Regions from separate parts of the Streptomyces altiplanensis genome, predicted to be linked through region 4. Evidence: riboswitches for the same ligand, from Rfam matches in the RefSeq annotation. Region 4 holds a riboswitch; each other region holds the start of a gene.

Region 1 (2,192 bases), on a different contig from region 4:
CGGCCGCCGCCCGGTGCGGGCGTGCCCGCACGACCGAGCGCGTGCAAGCGTACGAGGTCGGCAAGGAACGGCCGCAGGACTGTCACCCCGCTTGCGCCGAATCGCCTGCACCGAAGGGAATCCCGCCGGGCTCAAGGGGCCTGACGACCCGTTGCCGGAGCCTCTGGACGCCTGCCTCGACCTCCCGCGCGCTCGGTGCCGCACCTGTGGGAGGAGTGCGCCAAGGCATGGACCGGCTGGAAGCCGGTCCGCTTCGAGGCGGTGGCAGCCGAACTGGGCTATTCGGGGCCGGTGTTGCGCGCGGACCGCTACCTCTCCCCGCCGAGGTGCCGCGGCGTCGAAGCCCGGCCCGCTGCCGCCGGCCGGGGAACGCCGGTCGGCATCACATCTGGTGGCGGTGCCCTCCGGTCCACTGCCCGTGCTTTTCGCGCGTGCGGGGGAGGGCCGTAACGGCTGGAGCCGACCGGAAGGAGCCTCGAAGCTCCACATTTCCATATCGGACTAAATGCCCCCATGACATGCCATGTCGTATGCCTGTTGGGGCGGTTGCGCACCCATTCCTGATCGACGGAGCGCCCCAAGTGATATGAGTCACGGCCTTCAACGGCATGATCGAAGCGTCGGAGGGCACAGTTCCGGCCCACAGAAAGAAAGTTGAGTTCCCGCTCAAGGCGCGCGACGGCATTTTCTCCGCCCGGAACCTCGACATGGATCTTGCGGGGCAATATCAGAGCTTGTTCCGCCCGGCCTCTCTCGCTTACGGTCACCGTCAATCCGGGTGGACCGCCGAATCCTGCCGCCGTCCGGAAACCACACCTACTCACGTACGGCAGGAGCGGGGGACCCAGGTAAGCCGCCGATCCGGAATTCCGGAACGGCTTGGGGTGAAGTCGCATTCACATGCGGCCGGGCATCTCCAGCCCGAACCCGACAGCTCACCTCGCAGGCGACGGAGAGGAATTCACCATGCCCGCAAAGGGTAAGCACCGTCGTTCCAAGTACGGCTCACTCACTCGGGGCTTCATCGCCGCGGGTACGGGAGGCGCCGCACTCGTCCTCCCGCTCATCGGCGCGACCTCCGCCGGCGCGGCACCGCAGGCCGCCGCCGAGAAGGCCGACTCCGTCATCTACGCCGTGATGTCGGGCGACTCGCTCTCCAAGATCGCCGGTGACCACTCCGTGGCCGGCGGCTGGAAGAAGCTGTACCAGGACAACCGGGCGGCCGTCGGCGCCAACCCCTCGCTGATCCGTCCCGGCCTCGAGCTGACGATCACCAGGGGGACCGAGGCCAAGACCGAGGCCGAGGCCAAGACGCCGGCGTCCTCCGACCGGGCCGACCGTTCCGAGCGGAAGACCGCACTGGCCGCCGAAAGCGACGCCCCCGCCGCGGAAACAGCGTCTTATTCCAACGACCTCGACGGCTGGATCAAGGAATCGCTGGCCGTCATGGCCAAGCACGGTATTCCCGGCACGTATGAGGGAATTCACAGGAACATCATGCGCGAGTCCTCGGGCAACCCGAGGGCAATCAACAACTGGGACTCCAATGCCGTCGCCGGCACCCCGTCCAAGGGTCTTCTCCAGGTGATCCAGCCGACGTTCCAGGCCTATCACGTGCCCGGTACGTCGACGGACAGTTACGACCCGGTCGCCAATATCACCGCCGCGTGCAACTACGCCGCCGACCGGTACGGCTCGATCGACAATGTGAACGGCCCTTACTAGAAGGCCCGCGTCCTCGGCCCCGCTCCCCCAGCCGTTCAGGCGGCGGAGCGGGGCCGTCGGCGTTGTCCGTCCGGGCCCGCGGGGGCCGGGAAGTCCCCGTCGAGCCCGCAGCGGCCGCGTACGGGCCTTCTACGCCGCGTTCCCGGCCTTGCGCGGCCCCTCTCCCCCGCAGAGCGGCCTTCCGCCTCGGTGGACGACCTCTCCGGCGGCGGAACGCGGAACACGGCGGAACATGCGGGTGAGGCAGGTGAGGTGCGCCACGCCGAGCCCCGGCCGGACGGGACCCGGGGTGGGCGCCTTGCCGTCGAGGCCGTACAGCAGGTAAAGATCCACCACCGCACCGGCCGCGGGTGCGACGACGTACGACAGCGGGCTCGGGCCGCCTCCGTCGCGGCGCATGCGCACGCAGGTGGCGAGGGCCGCGACGTTGACGAACGTGAAGGCGACGGTCCGCCCCCGGAACGGCA
Region 2 (2,192 bases), on a different contig from region 4:
GTTCGTCGACGAGGTCGCCGCGGACGATGCGGGGGCGGGGCGCCGTACGTACGGCCTCGATGGCGGCGAGCTGCTGACGCGGGCGCTCCGCGCGGCCAGGCCAGATCAGTGACTGGAGCCAGCGGACGTCGTCCTCGTCGGTGGTGTCGAGGGGGTTGAGGTCGATGCCGGCGCGCCAGGCGATGCCGGGCAGCGCGGTGGGCAGGGGCGCGGGGCCCTCCGTGCGGCAGTCGAAGGTGACGGGGGAGGAGCCCAGGACGGCGCCGCCGTCGTAGCGGTAGGCGTAGCGGTCGGGGTGGAGGCACAGGCCGGCGGAGGCGCCGACCTCGATGAGGGCGAGGGGCTGCGGGAGCGCGGCGAGGAGGGGCAGCAGGGTGGCGCAGCGGGCGGGCTCGTTGGTCTGGGTGAAGCGGGTCAGCACGACGGCGCGTACGGCGTCCCAGTGGGCCAGGGTCCAGGCGCGGAAGGGCGCCCACCGCTCGTAGGGACCGCCGAGGAAGCGGACGGCCGCGAGGAGGAGATTGGGCTGCTGCTTGTTGCCGGGCGGCAGGGCGGCGATGAGGGCGCAGAGGTCCTCGTCCTCGCTGATGCGGGCGGTGAGTTCGGCGTAGACGGGGGAGACGCCGTGCGCCTGCTGTGCGGAGAACTCGCGGTAGCGGCCGGCCACGGACCGCGTGCTGTTGACAACCATGGTGACGAAACTAGGCCCACGACGCTGTGTAGTCGTAAGACACCACTGCGCATAACAATTGACGAACCGTCATGAAGACGAGGTTTCAGAGTGCCGATCGGGGGCAGGTCAACTCGCCCTACTGTGACCACTTGTGTGGTGATTGGTTCAGGCCAATATCGTTAACGATCAACTGGAACAGCTTGGAAAGCGGACCTGGTGTCTATTAACGTTCGATAACGCAGCGCGGTCGTCCCAGTCGTCGCAAGAGGCGACACCGTGCGCACGCGCCGAATTCCGCAAGGGAACCGGGGAACCACGTTCCTTGGGGTGAATCGGACTCCTTCGTACCTACGAGGAGCCCGTAGGAGACCTTCCTGCTCCGAACCCGTCAGCTAACCCGGTAGGCGAGAAGGAAGGAAAGGAGCACGCCTCCGTGGCGTCCAACAGGCCTGCCCCCGAAGCCACCCTGCCCTCTTACGGGTACGAGGTACCGAACGTACCGAACGCCGCCGCCATTCCCGGTGGCGCGGAGGGAACCTGGGAAGAGTGGAATCCCACCGAGGAGTCCATCCGTCCCGTGCGCGGCCGTCATCGCGTCGCCAAGCAGCGCGGTGGAATCGGCCGTAGTTCCACCGTTCTCGGCGTCGGCGTCATCGCCGCGGTCGGTGCGGGGGGCATAGCCACCGCGCAGGACAAGCCGGCCGTCTCGATCTCCCTTCCCGACGCGATCGCGGACTCGCTGCCCGACGCCAAGTCCCTTCCCGGCATAGGCGCCTTGATGTCCGACGACTCGGACTCCGGCTCGGGCTCCGGCGGCCAGGCGGGTACAGGCACGGCGGGCCAGGCGATCCTGGCCGCCGCCCCGCTCACCACCGCGGGCGTCTCCACCGCCGACGCGCAGCAGGGCACCACCGACGCGGGCGAGGCACTGCGCGCCCGCATCCTCCAGCAGGCCGAGCAGCAGCAGGACGCCGCCGACACCGAGGCCAAGGTGGCCGCCGAGGCGAAGGCCGCCGAGCAGGCCGCGGCCGAGGCTGCCGAGCAGCAGAGCGCGGCGGAGGCCAAGGCCGAGGAGGAGAAGCGGAAGGCCGAGGAGGAGAAGCGGAAGGCGGAGGAAGAGGCCGCGCGCAAGGCCGAGCAGGAGCGGCTCGCCAAGCTGGCCGCCAGCTACTCGATGCCGCTCTCGTCGTACACGCTCACCTCCACCTACGGCCAGTCCGGCTCGATGTGGTCCTCCGGCCACCACACCGGCCTGGACTTCGCCGCCCCGAAGGGCACGCCGCTCAAGGCCGTGCACGGCGGCACCATCAAGTCGGCGGGCTGGTCGGGCGCGTACGGCTACCGCATCGTCCTGGAGCTCCCGGACGGCACGGAGATCTGGTACTGCCACCTCTCCTCGATGACCGTCACCTCCGGAGAGGTCGGAACGGGCGACGTCATCGGCCGCGTGGGCGCCACCGGCAATGTGACGGGAGACCACCTGCACCTCGAAGTGCACACGCCCGGCGGCGCCGGTATC
Region 3 (2,192 bases), on a different contig from region 4:
GCCGCGGCCAACGACGTGACGGCGCAGTTCATGTACCTCGAACACGCCGCCCCCGACCGGACCATCTCGCTCTACATCAACTCCCCCGGCGGCTCGCACACCGCGATGTCCGCGATCTACGACACCATCCGGTTCGTGAGCTGTGACGTGGAGACGGTCTGCCTGGGCCAGGCCGTCGCCTCCGCCGCCGTACTGCTCGCGGCCGGCACGCCGGGCAGGCGCCTCGCCCTGCCGGGCGCCCGGGTGCTGCTCAGCCAGCCGTCCACCGGCCGGCCCGTGCACGGCCGGCCTTCGGACCTGGAGATCGAGGCGCGGGAGCTGACGCGCATGCGGCAGACGCTCACTCAGCTCCTCGCACTGCACACCGGCCAGAGCACGGAGCGCGTCGACGACGACATCGAGCGCGACAAGGTGCTCACGGCCGAGGCCGCGATGGCGTACGGCCTGGTGGACCACGTCGTGCACAGCCGCAAGGCCGCGCCCGCCTCCCCCGCTCCGAGGTGAACCCGCGCATGCTGCCGCCGCTGCCCGCACTGACGCGCGCCGAGTGCGAGTTCGTCGACCGCTATCTCGAAGTGCTCGACCTGATGGGACGGATCAACCCCGCACGCGGCACCGACACCTATGGCGCGCTGCGGGCCGCCCAGGCGCTCGCCGGGAAGGCCGCCGGCCTGCGGGACGCTCTCGCCCTGATGCACGAGCGGGGCGAGACGCGCGTGCATGCCGCCACGCTCGCGCGGGCCCTGCGCGTGCTCGACGGGGAGCGGCGGGCGGACCGGGTCACCCTGCCAGCCGTGTCCGCGAGTTGAGGAACACGCGGTCGGCTACCCCCATTGGCGTACGAGAGGAACTCACTCAAAAGGCGTAGGAAATACCTGAACAGCGGTACGACCCCGCTTGCGCAACACACCTGCACATTTGGCGGAATTGGGCATTCCGCCGCTGGTACGGCGGTCGTCAGGCACCGGCGTCCGGTGCCGAAAACACCCCTGTCCACCCGAACGGGTCAGCGGTGATCAGCCTCACAAAATGCCGTTTCGGCTCGGAAATCCGGCCATTCATGAGTCAAGATCCCTGGGACGACAAGCCCCCGCCACCGCGGCGGGGCGGTCCGGGCGGACGCTGAGTCCTGCCGCCGTTCCGGATGACTGGTCGACAGGAGTGCATCGGCAGGAGTGGAGGACCCAAGCAGTACGGGGTGGCCGGAGACGGTCGTCCCTCGGGGTGAAGCCGCACACCGCGGCCGGGCATCTTCGCCTGTCCGAACCCGACAGGTCATCCTTCACAGGCGGCTGACGAAGGGTTGCGCATGACCGCGCACAAGCACGTTCCGTCCGTACTGTCCCGGGCCGGAGCCGCTTCGGCTCTCACCCTCGCCGCGATCGGCACCACGATGCTGGCGCCCGGTGCCGTCACCGAGGCGCAGGCCGCATCGCATTCGACGAAGGCGCTCAACGTCGCCGCGTCGAAGAAGGGGGCCCCGTACAAGTACGGGGCGGTGGGCCCGAGCCGGTTCGACTGCTCAGGGCTGACGCTCTATTCGTACAAGAAGGCCGGCAAGAGCCTGCCACGCACCGCCCAGTCCCAGTACAACAAGACCCGGCACATCTCCGCCTCCAGCCGTCAGCGCGGAGACCTGGTCTTCTTCCACTCCGGGCGGAACGTCTACCACGTGGGCATCTACGCCGGGAGCGGCAAGATCTGGCACTCGCCCAAGTCCGGCTCCGTGGTGAAGCTGGAGAAGATCTGGTCCAAGAGCGTCTGGTACGGCCGCGTGCGCTGATATTTCCCGGCCGGCTGCCGGTCCGGGGAGATACCTTCCCTGCCATGACCTTCCTGAATCCGGTACGTCACATCACCTTCGACGCCCACGACCCGTACACGCTCGCCGAGTTCTGGTCCCGTCTGACCGGTTACAAGCTGCTGGACGAGCCGGGTGACGACGAGGTGCTGATCGATCCGGAGCGACCCGGTGTGCCCGGACTGCTGTTCATACGGGTTCCCGGGGACAAGGCCGGCAAGAACCGCGTCCACCTCGACATCCAGCCGCCGCACGGTACGCGGGATGCCGAGGTGGAGCGGCTCGGCGCGCTCGGTGCGCGGATCGTCGACGACCGCCGCACCGAGGACGGCCGGGGCTGGGTCGTCATGGCCGACCCCGAGGGCAACGAATTCTGCGTGGAGCGCGGCGC
Region 4 (2,192 bases):
GCGCTCCTCGACCGGCTGCGGGCCGCGCATCCGGACGTCGCCTTCGAGTCCTGTTCGGGGGGCGGCGGCCGGATCGACCTCGGGATCCTCTCCCGTACCGACCAGGTGTGGACCTCCGACAACACCGACCCGCTGGACCGGCTCGCCATCCAGCACGGCTTCAGCCAGCTGCACCCGGCGCGGGCGATGGCCGCCTGGGTCACCGACAGCCCCAACACGCAGCTCAACGGGCGGGTCAGTTCGCTGCGCTTCCGCTTCGTGAGCGCGATGGCGGGGGTGCTCGGCATCGGCGGCGACCTGGCCGGGTGGAGCGAGGACGAGATCGCCGAGGCGCGCGAGTGGGTGGACCTGTACAAGGAGATCCGGCCGGTCGTGCAGCACGGCGAGCTGTACCGGCTGCGGGCGCCCGAGGGCGGGCTCAGCGCGGTCCAGTACGTACGCGGGGACGACACCGTCGTCCTCGCCTGGCTCCAGGCCCAGCATTACGGCGAGCAGCAGCCTCCGCTGCGCCTGCGCGGGCTCGACCCGGACGCGGCGTACGCCTGCCTGGACACCTCGGCCGTGCACCGGGGTTCCGTACTGCTCCACCGGGGACTGCGCACCGCGCTGCGCGGTGATCTCGATGCCGCGGTCTTCCGGCTGAGGAGGGTCTGAGCCCTGCTCCTTCTTTCTTCGTCCCGTGTCCTTCCCGCTTCCCTTTCCCCGCCCTTGCGGTCCCCGGTCAGGGGGATGAGTTGCATTTGGGGCGAAACGGGCGATTCCGGGACAACTTCCTTTGTGGGGCCGGGAAATGGCAGAGGCAGCTGGTGAGCAGGATCATATTCGTGACAGTACGTGGCGAAGCTCCGTGTGCAAATGCCAGTTCACGGGCGGTGTGTAAAGATCCGTAATCCACGGAGGGTGACGGGAATTCCGTGGTGAATTCCCGTCAGCCAATGTCCGTGTGAATGGACCGGCTTGTACGGGGGAGCCCCGTCGGCTTACGGTCACCGCAATCCGGGTGGACCGCCGAATCCTGCCACCTCCCGGAATCCGCACTCACTCACTCACGCGTTGGCAGGAGCGGGGGACCCAGGTAAGTACGCCGGTGATCCGGACGTCTCGTGCGTCCGGACCGGCTTGGGGTGAAGTCGCGCAGCAGCGCGGCCGGGCATCTCCAGCCCGAACCCGACAGCTCACCTCGTAGGCGCCGGAGAGGAATGTTCCATGCCCGCAAAGGGTAAGCACCGCCGCCCGAGGTCCAACTCGATCACTCGCGGAATTGTCGCCGCGGGAGCGGGCGGAGCCGTACTCGCACTTCCCCTGATCACCGCCACCGGTGCGAACGCCGCGGAGAAGGCCGCAGCCCCGGCCGCCGCGTCCGCCGCCGCGGTGTCCGAGAAGGCGACGCCGCAGAAGAAGACCAGCACCAAGATCTACTCCGTGGTCTCCGGCGACTACCTGTCGAAGATCGCCGAAGAGCAGAACGTGCGCGGTGGCTGGCAGAAGCTGTACGAGGACAACCGTGAGGTCGTCGGCGGCAACCCCTCGCTGATCCTGCCGGGCATGGAGCTGACCATCGGCGCCAAGGCGTCGGCGCCCGCGAAGCAGGCCCCGGCGAAGCAGGCCCCCGTGAAGCAGGCCCCCGCGAAGCAGGCGAAGCCTGCGGCCGAGGCGCCTGCCGCGCCCAAGGCCGAGGCCGCCGCCCCCAAGGCCGAGGTCAAGACCGAGGCCAAGGCCGCGGAGTCCACTTCCGTGAACTCCGCCTCCGCCGCGCAGAGCACCGGATCCGGCTTCACCGCCCCGGTCTCCGCGAGCGTCACCACCCCGTACCGCGCCGCCGGCGGCAGCTGGTCCAGCGGCTACCACACGGGCGTCGACTTCGCCGCGGCCAGCGGCACCCCGGTCAAGGCCGTCGGTGCCGGCACCGTCGTCTCCGCGGGCTGGAGCGGCTCGTACGGCAACGAGGTCGTCATCAAGCACGACGACGGCCGGTACTCGCAGTACGCCCACCTGTCCTCGCTGTCCGTCTCCTCCGGCCAGAGCGTCGGCGGCGGCACGCAGATAGGCCTCTCCGGTTCCACGGGCAACTCGACCGGCCCGCACCTGCACTTCGAGATCCGGACCGGCCCCAGCTACGGCTCGGACGTCGACCCGCTGGCCTACCTGCGCGGCCACGGCGTCACCGTCTGACCCGTCCCGGGCCGGACTGA

What was found. A riboswitch is a leader RNA that binds a small molecule or an ion and turns the genes downstream of it on or off. The one in region 4 is predicted to bind cyclic di-AMP.
Region 1: linked by a shared signal. The riboswitch ahead of ACWD0Y_RS32545 (transglycosylase SLT domain-containing protein) and the one ahead of ACWD0Y_RS28420 (M23 family metallopeptidase) in region 4 are both predicted to bind cyclic di-AMP.
Region 2: linked by a shared signal. The riboswitch ahead of ACWD0Y_RS18645 (M23 family metallopeptidase) and the one ahead of ACWD0Y_RS28420 (M23 family metallopeptidase) in region 4 are both predicted to bind cyclic di-AMP.
Region 3: linked by a shared signal. The riboswitch ahead of ACWD0Y_RS23735 (C40 family peptidase) and the one ahead of ACWD0Y_RS28420 (M23 family metallopeptidase) in region 4 are both predicted to bind cyclic di-AMP.

The regions. Positions count from the first base shown of each region.
Region 1 covers NZ_JBSFUB010000124.1:1,937-4,128, reverse strand. The annotation lists cyclic di-AMP (ydaO/yuaA leader) riboswitch at 804-964, shown strand; gene ACWD0Y_RS32545 (transglycosylase SLT domain-containing protein) at 967-1,725, shown strand; gene ACWD0Y_RS32540 (hypothetical protein) at 1,855-2,192, opposite strand, start outside.
Region 2 covers NZ_JBSFUB010000039.1:14,832-17,023, reverse strand. The annotation lists gene ACWD0Y_RS18650 (DUF2332 domain-containing protein) at 1-691, opposite strand, end outside; cyclic di-AMP (ydaO/yuaA leader) riboswitch at 949-1,095, shown strand; gene ACWD0Y_RS18645 (M23 family metallopeptidase) at 1,107-2,192, shown strand, end outside.
Region 3 covers NZ_JBSFUB010000060.1:622-2,813, forward strand. The annotation lists gene ACWD0Y_RS23725 (ATP-dependent Clp protease proteolytic subunit) at 1-504, shown strand, start outside; gene ACWD0Y_RS23730 (hypothetical protein) at 513-809, shown strand; cyclic di-AMP (ydaO/yuaA leader) riboswitch at 1,144-1,306, shown strand; gene ACWD0Y_RS23735 (C40 family peptidase) at 1,310-1,783, shown strand; gene ACWD0Y_RS23740 (VOC family protein) at 1,828-2,192, shown strand, end outside.
Region 4 covers NZ_JBSFUB010000086.1:13,546-15,737, forward strand. The annotation lists gene ACWD0Y_RS28415 (alpha-galactosidase) at 1-654, shown strand, start outside; cyclic di-AMP (ydaO/yuaA leader) riboswitch at 1,030-1,204, shown strand; gene ACWD0Y_RS28420 (M23 family metallopeptidase) at 1,207-2,172, shown strand.